Regions from separate parts of the Bacillus sp. CPT56D-587-MTF genome, predicted to be linked through region 2. Evidence: riboswitches for the same ligand, from Rfam matches in the RefSeq annotation. Region 2 holds a riboswitch; each other region holds the start of a gene.

Region 1 (3,139 bases), 1.1 Mb from region 2:
AACGTCCATCGTTCATTTCTTTAATCATTTTAATAAGCTCAATAGAGGATAAATCATATACAGAAGTGGCACCGGGAAAATCACCAACGCGCGCTGGATCACCAGTTAAAGCTAACACTTCTTCCATCCCTAACGCCGATAAACCTAACAAATGAGATTGTAGTCCAATGACGTTATGATCTCTACACGTTAAATGCGTCAATACTGGGATATCATGCTTCGTTAATAACGCACCCATCGCCATATTAGAAACACGAGGCGATGCTAATGAATTATCTGCTAGAGTAATAGCATCTGCTCCCGCTCTTTTTAACGCTCTTGCTCCTTCAAAAAAACGCTGTGTATCTAACGTTTTCGGTGGATCTAATTCCACTACAACTGTCGTTTGTTTTTTCGCTTTCTCTGCTAGAGTGACGTGAGCCTTCGAACGTTTCTCATGCGTATGAACGACTTTCGGCCTTTGAATCGTGTCTTTTTCTATTACAGGGGTAATATTCGCAACAGCGCGCTTCATACTTTGAATATGTTCTGGAGTCGTACCACAACAACCACCCAATAACCGAATACCTTGCTCAATAAATCTCGGTGTCATCGCTTCAAAATAAGCTGGGCTTCCCTCATATACGTAACGTCCATCCACATAATTCGGGAGGCCTGCATTTGGGTATGCTGATAAATAGCCATTTTGAGGAATCGATATCATTTTGAAAGCTTCCGTCATATGAAGCGGCCCTAGTTGACAATTCAATCCAACAACATTTGCACCGTAATCTATAAGTTGCTTTAATATTTCATTGACATCATTTCCATTTTGAGTCGTACCTGCTTCATGTAACGCTAATTGCGCAACAATTGGAATATTCGTTTGCTTACGCAATACTTTAACGGCATGAAGTAATTCAAATTCATCGTAAAAAGTTTCTAATAGTAATCCATCAACCTGTTCTTCTAGTAAAGCCCCTGCCTGTTCAAGTAACATAAACTCTCTTTCCATATCAGTCGTTGTAACAGCTCCGATATGTTTCATACCACCAATTGTTCCTAAAATTGCATTTTTATCTGTCACAGATGCTTTCGCCAGTTTTACTGCCGCTCTATTAATTTCTGTAACTTGATTTTCTAAACCATACATACGTAATTTCGCCTCATTTGCTCCATACGTATTCGTTTGAATTACATCTGCTCCAGCAGCTACATATTGTTTATGAATCGATATAATTAAGTCTGGATCAGATACATTCAATTCTTCAAAGCTACTTTGCAAACCATGTGAATGCAATAACGTCCCAACCGCACCATCACCTATTACAATTCCTTTTGATAATAAATCTAGTAATTTCACGACTCTCCCTCATTTCTATCAATATAAAAACCCCCTCTTCACTTTGAAGAGGGGGACATAATCGTTCCTCCTCTTATTATGCAAAACATTCGTTTTGCAGGTATTAGCACCGTTTCAAACATTTCGTTTGAAGGTTGCCGGGTTTCACAGGGCCTTTCCCTCCACCGCTCTCAATAAGAGTTGTCTTTATTATTTTATTTATGTAGCTAAAAGGAAATGCGTTCCCCTTTTAACAATGTTTGTTAATTTTTTAATAAATTTAGCATGCACAAAAGTAAAAGTCAATGACACTTGCGGAAAAATAAAAATTATTTAAAATAAAGTTGCAATTCAGTTATATTTTATTGTAAAGTTAAAAACATAATAAAAATTTCATACGAACATTCTTATCTAGAGAGGTAGAGGGACTGGCCCTGTGACGCCTCAGCAACCATTAACATTTTGTTAATAAGGTGCTAATTCCAGCAAATTGTGAAAGATTTGACAGATGAGAAGAAGACTCTATTCAAACCGAAAGCCTTCTTCTTAGAAGGCTTTTTTTATTTTATATTCACTTAATGTTTCAATTTAAAAAGGAGGAATTTTCATATGTCAACAATCGAAACAAAACTAGCACAAATCGGAAATCGCAGTGAAACTACAACCGGAACGGTTAATCCACCAGTTTATTTCTCAACCGCTTATCGTCACGAAGGAATTGGTAAATCTACTGGCTTTGACTATTCACGAACTGGCAATCCAACTCGAGGTCTTTTAGAACAGGCGATCGCAGACTTAGAATATGGCGAACAAGGTTATGCCTGTAGTTCAGGGATGGCGGCTGTTCTCCTCGTCCTTTCTCTATTCCGCTCTGGAGACGAACTTATTGTATCTGAAGATTTATACGGGGGAACGTATCGATTATTTTCTGAGCATGAAAAAAAGTGGAATGTTCGATGTAGATACGTAAATACACAGTCTATTAAACAAATTGAGCAAGCTATCACAACTGAAACGAAGGCTATTTTCATAGAAACTCCAACTAATCCATTAATGCAAGTTACTGATATTGCTGCTGTCGCAACTGTAGCGAAAAGGAACGGACTACTCCTTATTGTAGACAACACTTTCTACACACCTTATATACAGCAACCATTAACAGAAGGTGCTGACATTGTACTTCATAGCGCAACGAAATATTTAGGGGGACATAACGATGTACTAAGCGGGCTTGTCGTTGCAAAAGGAAAGGAACTTTGCGAGGAAATCGCTCATTATCATAATGCATCAGGTGCAGTTTTAAGCCCATTTGACTCATGGTTATTAATTCGCGGTATGAAAACGTTAGCGCTTCGCATGAGGCAACATGAAGAAAATGCGAAAGCAGTTGTTGCGTATTTAAATGATGAAGACGGGGTGACAGATGTATTTTATCCAGGAAGAGGCGGCATGATCTCATTCCGCCTTAAAGATGAAGCTTGGATTAATCCATTCTTACAATCTTTATCCTTAATTACATTTGCCGAAAGTCTTGGTGGTGTAGAAAGTTTAATGACTTATCCAGCAACGCAAACACATGCTGATATTCCTGAAGAAATTAGAACAGCAAACGGCGTATGCAATCGTCTTCTTCGATTCTCAGTTGGCATTGAAAATAGTAACGATTTAATTCAAGACTTAAAGCAAGCAATTAAACTCGTAAAAGAAGGTGTAAGAATATGAGCTATTCTATAGATACACTCTTACTACACAACCAATATAAACACGACTCGCAAACAGGCGCTGTGAACGTTCCTATTTATAACACATCAACTTTTC
Region 2 (3,139 bases):
CCACGAAACAAAAGAAGAAAGGAAAGCAGACGCCTTCTCAAAATTTATGGAATCGCTTCGTCAAGTATTCTGACAGAATTCTAGGGTTTTTAGAACATCCAGCCATTCCATTTGATAACAATCAAGCAGAACGGGATATTCGGATGACGAAAGTAAAACAGAAAGTGTCTGGGACTTTCCGAAGTAAGAAAGGCGCAGAATCTTTTTGTCAGATACGAAGCTTTATGAGTACCATGAAAAAACAAAAACAATCGGTCTTACAAGCGATAAACCAAGTCATAGAAACTAGAACGGTTCCTTGGAATAACACGACTTCATAAGAGAATTTCTCTATTTGGCATAGATTCTTTCTCTGATTGGAGTATTTTCTTTTCATGTTTTCGAATCGGAAACATGTATTTGGCCTGTTTTTTTATTTGAAGAAGCTGAGTAGTTACGATGATTCTCCTTAAAACCTTACATATGTTTGCGTTATGCATATGTAAGTCTAGCATGGTTTGTTCTTTATGTGTGCTTACAGTTTTGTAAGGTGAGTAGTAAAGCAGTGCAAAAGTTATTTGTATAAAGTGACGATACTGTGACAAACATGTTGGTATACATGTTACGATGTCGTCTTAAGTGTAAAAAGTAGGGCGTTCTCGGTATAATAACAAGTGGAGATAAAAGAAACTATAATGAGTAGTAGCTGTAGATAAAAGGAGAAGAAGAGATGAAGAAGGTTTTGGGTATTGCTGTAATGGGAAGTATGATCCTTCTAGCAGGATGTAATGGAAATAAGGATACGAAAGAACCGAAAGAAAAGGTAGAGCAATCTACTGAACAAACAGAAGAAATGAAAGAATACCGTGCAGTACATGAAAAATACGATATAAAAATCAATAAAGAAATTAATAAAGCACTGCAGTTATTTGAAGTGGCAAAAGAAAAGGGCGGTAAGGAAATAACGACTGCTACATATAAAGAAGATGTGAAAAAGGTAACAACGAGCATGTTAGAAGATATTGATCATATACGAAAAGAAATTCGTGTTCCGAAGTCGAAAGAGCAAGAACATGAGGTATATGTCGGTTTCTTGAATGAATCGGAACAAGCAATGAAAAAATTACAGAAGTTAGCTAAAGAAGAAGATTCATCGTTGATTCGTGATATAGAAATTAATTTTGCAACAGCATCGACATACTATAAACGTTTTCAAGCAGAAACGAAAAAATAACCTTGCCTATGCAAGGTTATTTTTTCTTCTTGCTATCTCCATCTTCATCCTCGGATACTAATATCTTCTGTTCTTCGTGAAATTCGGAAATAGTTTGCCCGGTAATATTATCGAAAGGGGTATAAAAAGAAGTGATACTTTTCTTTTTGATGAAGAGTTTGTAGAAGCCGATGATGACAAGTATAACGATTGTTAAGGGTAATCCTATAGTAGCTAGAAGTAAGGGGTCCATCTTATAACTCCTTTCATATCTTTTTTTATTATAAGCGAAATACGATATAGATAAATAAAAGTATTAAAAACTGATTTTTCTAAATATATCCAATTTGATTGACTTTTCATTTTTTCAGAATTATAATTCGAAATATACAATTTGAACCAAATAATAATATAGCAATTTACTTATCCAGAGAGGTAGAGGGACTGGCCCTATGACACCTCAGCAGCGGGTTCTGTAATAGGAACACCGTGCTAATTCCAGCAAGCAAGTCTTGAAAGATAAGTGATGGGCCTTTGTTTATTAAGCCTTGATCTTATTTTTTAAGATCAAGGCTTTTTGTATTCTAAAAAGAGAAAAGGGAGTAATGGAAAAAGTACGTTTATAAAACTAAGTAAATATATGTGTTTAGGGGGTTATTGGGGTGTATGTAATTAAAAAATTATCAGTTATGGTGTTCACGCTATGGGTTATTACGACGGTGACATTTCTAATTATGCATATTATTCCGGGGGATCCATTTTCATCAGATGCAAAAATCTTTCCTGAAGAAGTGATCCAAAACATGAGAGCGAAGTATCACCTTGATGAACCGTTATGGAATCAATATGTTGCTTATTTAGACGGCGTAGTTCATTTTGATTTTGGTGAATCTGTTCAATCAACCGGGCAAGGTGTATCAGAAATTATAACAACTGGTTTTGGTCCATCAGCAATTATTGGTTTACAAGCACTTATTATTTCATTGCTAGTCGGAATTGCTGCAGGTACATTTGCTGCTCTCTATCATGGGAAGGTAATTGATTACGGTGTAAGTTTACTTGCCATCCTCGGTATTTCTATTCCGAGCTTTATTTTAGCACCACTATTTATACAAGTATTGGCTATTCAATTCGAGCTCTTACCAGCAGCTTCTTGGGGTACATTTGAACATACGGTATTGCCATCCTTTGCATTAGCGTTAGGACCAATCGCAGTGATTACAAGATTTGTTCGCTCTAATATGATCGAAGTACTGCAGAGTGATTATATTAAGTTAGCGAGAGCGAAAGGTATACCGATTAAGAAGATTATTATAAGACATGCTCTTCGAAATGCAATTGTTCCGGTACTTACATTTGTTGGACCATTAATGGCGGGACTTTTAACAGGTACTTTCGTTATTGAAAAGATTTTTTCAATTCCTGGTCTCGGAAAATATTTTGTAGATAGTATTTTTAATCGAGATTATCCAGTGATTATGGGAACAACCATTTTTTATAGTGCACTTTTAATTGTATGTATTTTTATTACAGATATTATTCATCGTATTGTTGATCCACGTATTCGTTCTATTACGTAAGGAGGGGGATGTTTAGATGGGAGCTTATGAAATTAATGACCAGTTATTAACAAATGAAGAGAAGAAAGAATTAACGATAAATAAAGATCAGCAAAAGATTAGCCGAAAGAAAGAAGTGTTTCGTAAGTTTGTATCGAATCCAATCGCAGTTTTAGGATTAGTGACGTTATTACTCATTATTGTTTTCTCACTTGTTGGTGAAAGTTTAACGCCATTTACTGCGAGTGAACAAGTAAAAGAGGCAACAAACTTACCACCTAGTAGTGAGCATTGGTTCGGAACAGATGATTTGGGAAGAGATATATGGGCACGTACTTGGGCTGGTGGGAAGATTTCACTAACAGTTGGATTAGTAGCAGCTGCCCTC
Region 3 (3,139 bases), 3.9 Mb from region 2:
AGCGGGCTATATCCTCCTGTCGCTAATAGTTCTAAATCACTTAACGCAATGTTATCTAGCCCAATTTCTTTTTTAATTTGTGATACGTCGTATGTCTCGTCTATTCGATTTATTAATTCGTTTCTTGTACTCATTTTCTATACCCTCTCTTAGCTTTATTTTCAAATTCATCTTATTGGTAATGAAGACCACATTCAGTTTTCACTTTCCCAGCCCATCTACCATCTCTCGAATCGCCACCCTCTCCTACAGGCAACGTACATTTCTCACACCCAATACTTGGATAGCCAACATCATGCAACGGGTTATACGGCAAGCTATGTTTGTATACATATCGCCAAACTTCTTTCCACGTCCAATGAATGAGTGGACAAACTTTAATAGATTGAAAACGATGATCTTGATTTATAAACTTTGTATGCTTACGTGTTTCTGATTGTTCCCTTCTTAAGCCCGATATCCATGCTTTTTCCACGACTAATGATTTTTCTAAAGGTAAAATTTTTCTAATCTTACAACAAAGATTCGGATTGCTCTCCCACAGTTTTTCACCATGCAACTTCGCCTGTTCATCAAGTGTAAGTTCTGGCTGTTTTTCTATAATATTCAATGAAGGAAATCGTTCCCGCACTTTTTGAATTAATTCATACGTTTCTTGAAAATGAACATTTGTATCCAAAAATACAACTTTAGCAGATGGATTTACTTGGTTTATAATGTGCAGCAATACCATACCTTCCACCCCAAAGCTACATGCGTAGACAACCTCATCTTTATATTCTTTATAAGCCCAATTTAATACTGATAACGCACCTTTTGTTTCATCTTCTTCCGAAAACGAAACAACATTTTCTTCCCACGTTTCATACGTCAACATGTTTTTCCCCCCTGTAAAAGCAAAAAGACGGTTTTAACCTAATGAAAATAGGTTAAAACCGCCTCTAGTTTTTCTAGTCAGCGCTTTTCACTTTAAACGTACTTTTTCACTTTTCTCTAACTGAATTACTTTCCCATCTTGCACAACAATTGTAATTGAACCATATTTCATATCAGCAAGCATCGCTTCAATCTTCTCGGATACTTCATCAAAATGTTCCCGTACACTCACGCGAACAGCCCCCCTTTTTATTCATAAAAAAAATCTTTCCCATTTCGAAAAGACTGTTCGGTAATATATTTTACCTTATCTTTCAAAATGGATCCCATTTTGCTGGATTTAGCACCTTGCTTTCTATAAGCAGGTTGCCGAGCTTCTTCGGGCCAGTTCCCTCCGCTTCTCTTGATAAGCTTTGTATTTGTATTTTATCACAATTCTGATTTTTTTCAATCCTAGTTTTCCGATATATTTTAATTATTTTATTTTATAAAAAAGGAATTGCCCATTCGAACAACTCCTTTTCTTATTTAGACAAGCTCTTTAATACGTATGCGATCGTTCCCAATAATATTTTCATATGTTTCGCGTTCCACAACTACTTGCGATGTTCCGCCTTTTGCAAAGACAACGGCTGGTCTTCGAATCCGATTGTAATTATTCGCCATCGAGTACCCGTATGCTCCTGTACAGGAAACTGCTAGTAAATCAGAAGCAGCGACTTTCGGTAAATGAATATCCCAAATCAACATGTCTCCACTCTCACAGCATTTCCCGGCAATCGAAACGAGTTCCTCATTCTCATCATTCGCTCGATTCGCTAACATCGCTTCATAACGCGCATTATATAAAGCAGGTCTTAAATTATCTGTCATTCCACCATCGACTGATACATATTTCCGAATACCAGGAATATCTTTCACAGATCCAACTGTATAAATTGTTGTCCCAGCATCACCTACAATGCTACGGCCTGGCTCAATCCATATTTCTGGAAATGGATATTCACATACAGTAAATTGTTCTCTCACTGCACTTGTTACAGCTCGCACATATGTCTCAAGAGTTAATGGTGTATCTGACTCTGTGTAACGTATTCCAAATCCCCCGCCTACATTTAACACTTTTACTACATAGTTTGTTTGCTCTCTCACTTCTTCTAAAAATTGGCGAAGAACTTCAATTGCTCGAACAAAACCAGCTGTTTCAAATATTTGCGACCCAATATGTGAATGGATCCCTAGCACATTATAATTTGATTTTTGTAAAGCAAATCCAATTGCCTGCATCGCTTGACCGTTTGAAACACCAAATCCAAATTTCGAATCATCTTGACCTGTTGTAATATATTCATGTGTGTGCGCCTCTACTCCAGGCGTTACACGAATTAATATGTTCACAAATTTCCCATGTTGCATCGCTAAATCGTGTAAAACTTCTAATTCAAAGAAATTATCTACGACAAAACAACCGATATTCGCCTGAAGAGCCATCACTATTTCTTCTTCTGTTTTATTATTTCCATGAAAATGAATACGTGATGCCGGAAATCCTGCTTGGAGCGCAGTATATAATTCTCCCCCAGAAACAACGTCTAATGACATACTCTCTTCACGAGCTACTCGGCACATCTCCATGCACAAGAACGCCTTGCTTGCATATGCTACTTGATAAGAGAAACCACTTTCTTTAAAAGCACGATGAAATGCTCGGCATTTTCCTCGAATAGACTCTTCATCGTATACATAAAGTGGTGTTCCGTATTGCTTTGCTAGCTGCGTCGTATCGCACCCTCCAATTTCTAAGTGTCCTTGCCCATTAATTCGGCTTGTGCCGTGTAAATACATTTAAATTCCTCCCTTATTTCCTCTAAAACTCATAACCCCAATCTTCTATTCATTGCAGCACGCTTTTAGATAGACAAAAAACGCGCGGAACAATGTTCACACGCGTTTCTTATTAGGAAAAATATATATTGAAAAAATAAACGAGTTGTTATCTCCTCAAAATAAGAAACCGCATCAACATCTCCAAATAGCTCTCCATAAAATAAATCTTATGACAGTACTACATTTATTCAATGCAGTCCCAATATATGAATAAGATGGTTATTCTTATATTTCGGCAATAGTCCCTTTCAACCTATGATCACAGATTCCATTAAATCTCCCATAGCTTACTCTTTCCTATCGCGGCCTCTACCTTTGAGAGTAGATGAGGTAAGTCTATTTAATTTTCAAACATCTAATTGTTGCTATTAACAAT
Region 4 (3,139 bases), 510 kb from region 2:
ATTCTCAGGACAAAAATGTTCTGCATGTTCTCGTGCAGTAATCCATGAAGATGTATATGATCATGTATTAAATCGTGCTGTTGAATTAACAAAAGAATTAACAGTTGCTAACCCAGCAGTATTAGGTACAAACATGGGTCCTGTTAATGACCAAGCTGCATTCGATAAAGTAATGAGCTATGTTGCAATTGGTAAAGAAGAAGGTAGAATCTTAGCAGGTGGCGAAGGAGACGATTCAAAAGGCTGGTTCATCCAACCAACAATCGTTGCTGACGTTGCAGAAGATGCTCGCTTAATGAAAGAAGAAATCTTCGGACCAGTAGTAGCATTCTGTAAAGCGAAAGACTTCGATCATGCACTTGCAATTGCAAATAATACGGAATACGGTTTAACAGGTGCTGTTATTACTAACAACCGTGACCATATTGAAAAAGCACGCGAAGACTTCCACGTTGGTAACTTATACTTCAACCGTGGATGTACTGGTGCAATCGTAGGTTACCAACCATTCGGTGGCTTTAACATGTCTGGTACAGACTCTAAAGCTGGTGGACCTGATTACTTAGCACTTCACATGCAAGCAAAAACTACTTCTGAAACTTTATAAGAAATAGTAGAGGAGCTCTTCACAGAATGTGAAGAGCTCCTTTTAAAATTGAAATCCTATATATTACCATCGTTCGAAGGGAATGAGCTAAAACCTATTAATAGCGGGATAAACATGTGAACAGAAATAAAATGATGAGAAAAGTTGACTTATTAGTCATATTTTTTAGTATTCATTTTGAGAATTTCCTGTATAATACAATTTGAAAGAAAATCTATGGTTCGACAAGGAACACTCCTTTCGGTTTTGCTCACTGAAAGGAGTGTTTTTTTATGTAGCTAAAAATTCTTGCGTGCTTATTACATTTGCATATACGCCATTTAAACTAGCTAAAATTGTATTGTGAATGTAAACAGCTGGTATAGTAGCGTTCTTAAAAGACAGGTCTTTTGTAGCACAAGCATCATGTATAACGGTACATTGAAAGCCAAAATCGAATGCAGCCCTTACTGTAGCATCGATACACATATGAGTCATCATCCCACATACAACGACATGTTCAATATTTAAACGTTTTAATTGCTCTAGAAGATTAGTTTCTCGGAAGCTATTTGGATAATGTTTGACTATAACTGTTTCTTCTCTAAGTGGACGTACGCTTTCGTGAATATGTACACCTTCTGTATTAGGTAGGAAAAAAGTAGCGTCATCTTTTATAGCTACGTGTTGGATATGAAAAATAGGTTCGCTGTTTGTTCTAAAGTGTTGTAATAACTGATTAGCATATTCGCTTGCTTCTACTGGATTACGCAATTCCATCTTTCCATTTGGAAAATAATCGTTTTGAATATCGATGAGTAAAAGAGCTGTTTTCATATATTTATCTTCCTCCGAGTTTCATATTCAAATAAATTTATTCAATTCGTAGAGAAGATTCTCCTGTTTAAAAATATGAGGAAGAAGAATTTTAAATAACCTTGAAAGTTACTATTTTCTCATGAATTTTCATCTGAAAATTTTAATAAAGGAATAATTAATATTTTTCTAAAAAATGTATTGACTCTTATTATTCTGAGTTCTATAATGAGAATTAATTAAACGACAATTAAATCGATACATTCTTATCCAGAGAGGTGGAGGGACTGGCCCTACGATACCTCAGCAACGGGTTTTTTTAATACCGTGCTAACTCCAGCAAGCCATATAAAGGCTTGGAAGATGAGAAGATGTGAACGAGTACATATAAGTGCTCTCCTTCTTATCTTTATGGTTGATAAGAAGGAGAGCACTTTTTATTTTACCTCGAAAGCTCTGCTTCAAGTTTTTACAGCATATAGGAGGGGAAAAAATGATTTCTTTTAACAATGTAAGTAAAGTGTATGAATCAGCTGGGCAATCTGTTCATGCGGTGGAGGATGTAACATTATCAGTTGAGAAAGGCGAAATTTTTGGCATTATTGGTTTTAGTGGCGCTGGAAAGAGTACGTTATTACGCTTAGTAAATATGTTAGAGAGACCGACGGCAGGAACGATTTCAATAGATGATAAAGATATTACATCATTATCGACGAAAGAATTACGTAAACTGAGACAAAGAATCGGAATTATTTTCCAAAGTTTTAATTTATTTAATTCAAGAACAGTATTTGGAAATATTGCTTATCCATTAAAGTTAGCGAAAGTACCAAAGAATGAGATAAAAGAAAGAGTAAATGAACTGCTGAAGTTTGTAGGGTTAGAAGATAAAGCAAACTATTACCCAGAGCAGCTATCAGGTGGACAAAAGCAGCGTGTGGGCATTGCTAGAGCACTTGCGACATCGCCAGATATTCTTATATGTGATGAGGCAACATCAGCCTTAGATCCAGAAACAACGACAGAAATTCTAAACTTATTAAAGAAAGTAAATAGAGAATACAATTTAACAATTCTTCTTATTACACATGAAATGCATGTTGTGAAAGAAATTTGTCACCGTGTAGCTGTAATGGAGAAGGGAAAAGTTATTGAAGAAGGAAAACTGTTTGATGTTTTCACGCAACCAAAAACAAAGACGACTCAAAACTTTGTACGTTCTGTCATTAATGATCATTTACCGGAAAGTGTTCTAGCGAAAATTCAAAATGGTGGTCAAATTTATCGTCTAACATTTACTGGTGAGGAGACAGGACAGCCGGTACTATCATATATCGCAAAAAACTATAACGTCGATGTAAATGTACTGTACGGAAATATTATTGAACTTCAAAATGTGCTATTTGGAAATCTTCTTGTAGAGTTGCAAGGGGAGCAGAGGGAAATTCAAAAAGCATTACAACATCTAAGACTGCAAGTGCAGCTGAAGGAGGTAGAAGCTCATGCGAGTTGATTGGAGTATATTTTGGCCGCGCATACTAGATGCGACGGGGGATACCCTCTTAATGGTAATTGTAATCCTTATATTTGCTACAATTCTTGGTATACCTCTAGGTTTACTTTTATATGTAACGAGAAAAGGAAACTTTTTAGAAAATAAATGGGTCTTTTCTATTCTTAACATCATAATTAATACAATTCGTCCGGTACCATTCATTATCTTTTTAGTAGCGTTAA

Evidence for each region. Region 2 has a riboswitch for S-adenosylmethionine ahead of AC3WVZ_RS25910 (ABC transporter permease). Riboswitches for the same ligand answer to the same signal wherever they lie in the genome.
Region 1: another riboswitch for S-adenosylmethionine. It lies ahead of metI (cystathionine gamma-synthase/O-acetylhomoserine thiolyase); the one in region 2 lies ahead of AC3WVZ_RS25910 (ABC transporter permease).
Region 3: another riboswitch for S-adenosylmethionine. It lies ahead of AC3WVZ_RS05955 (YezD family protein); the one in region 2 lies ahead of AC3WVZ_RS25910 (ABC transporter permease).
Region 4: another riboswitch for S-adenosylmethionine. It lies ahead of AC3WVZ_RS28480 (methionine ABC transporter ATP-binding protein); the one in region 2 lies ahead of AC3WVZ_RS25910 (ABC transporter permease).

What each region holds. Positions count from the first base shown of each region.
Region 1 is NZ_JBYTEF010000001.1:3,876,689-3,879,827, forward strand. It holds gene AC3WVZ_RS19975 (bifunctional homocysteine S-methyltransferase/methylenetetrahydrofolate reductase) at 1-1,342, opposite strand, end outside; SAM riboswitch class I at 1,413-1,522, opposite strand; SAM riboswitch class I at 1,726-1,836, shown strand; gene metI (cystathionine gamma-synthase/O-acetylhomoserine thiolyase) at 1,931-3,043, shown strand; gene metC (cystathionine beta-lyase) at 3,040-3,139, shown strand, end outside.
Region 2 is NZ_JBYTEF010000001.1:4,994,211-4,997,349, reverse strand. It holds gene tnpC (IS66 family transposase) at 1-320, shown strand, start outside; gene AC3WVZ_RS25920 (hypothetical protein) at 710-1,213, shown strand; gene AC3WVZ_RS25915 (DUF3951 domain-containing protein) at 1,230-1,445, opposite strand; SAM riboswitch class I at 1,613-1,718, shown strand; gene AC3WVZ_RS25910 (ABC transporter permease) at 1,855-2,772, shown strand; gene AC3WVZ_RS25905 (ABC transporter permease) at 2,789-3,139, shown strand, end outside.
Region 3 is NZ_JBYTEF010000001.1:1,131,357-1,134,495, reverse strand. It holds gene sat (sulfate adenylyltransferase) at 1-134, opposite strand, end outside; gene AC3WVZ_RS05960 (phosphoadenylyl-sulfate reductase) at 173-877, opposite strand; gene AC3WVZ_RS05955 (YezD family protein) at 965-1,108, opposite strand; SAM riboswitch class I at 1,181-1,289, opposite strand; gene lysA (diaminopimelate decarboxylase) at 1,405-2,721, opposite strand; lysine riboswitch at 2,902-3,083, opposite strand.
Region 4 is NZ_JBYTEF010000001.1:5,508,651-5,511,789, forward strand. It holds gene pruA (L-glutamate gamma-semialdehyde dehydrogenase) at 1-607, shown strand, start outside; partial or broken gene AC3WVZ_RS28475 (cysteine hydrolase family protein) at 858-1,423, opposite strand; SAM riboswitch class I at 1,666-1,772, shown strand; gene AC3WVZ_RS28480 (methionine ABC transporter ATP-binding protein) at 1,896-2,915, shown strand; gene AC3WVZ_RS28485 (methionine ABC transporter permease) at 2,905-3,139, shown strand, end outside.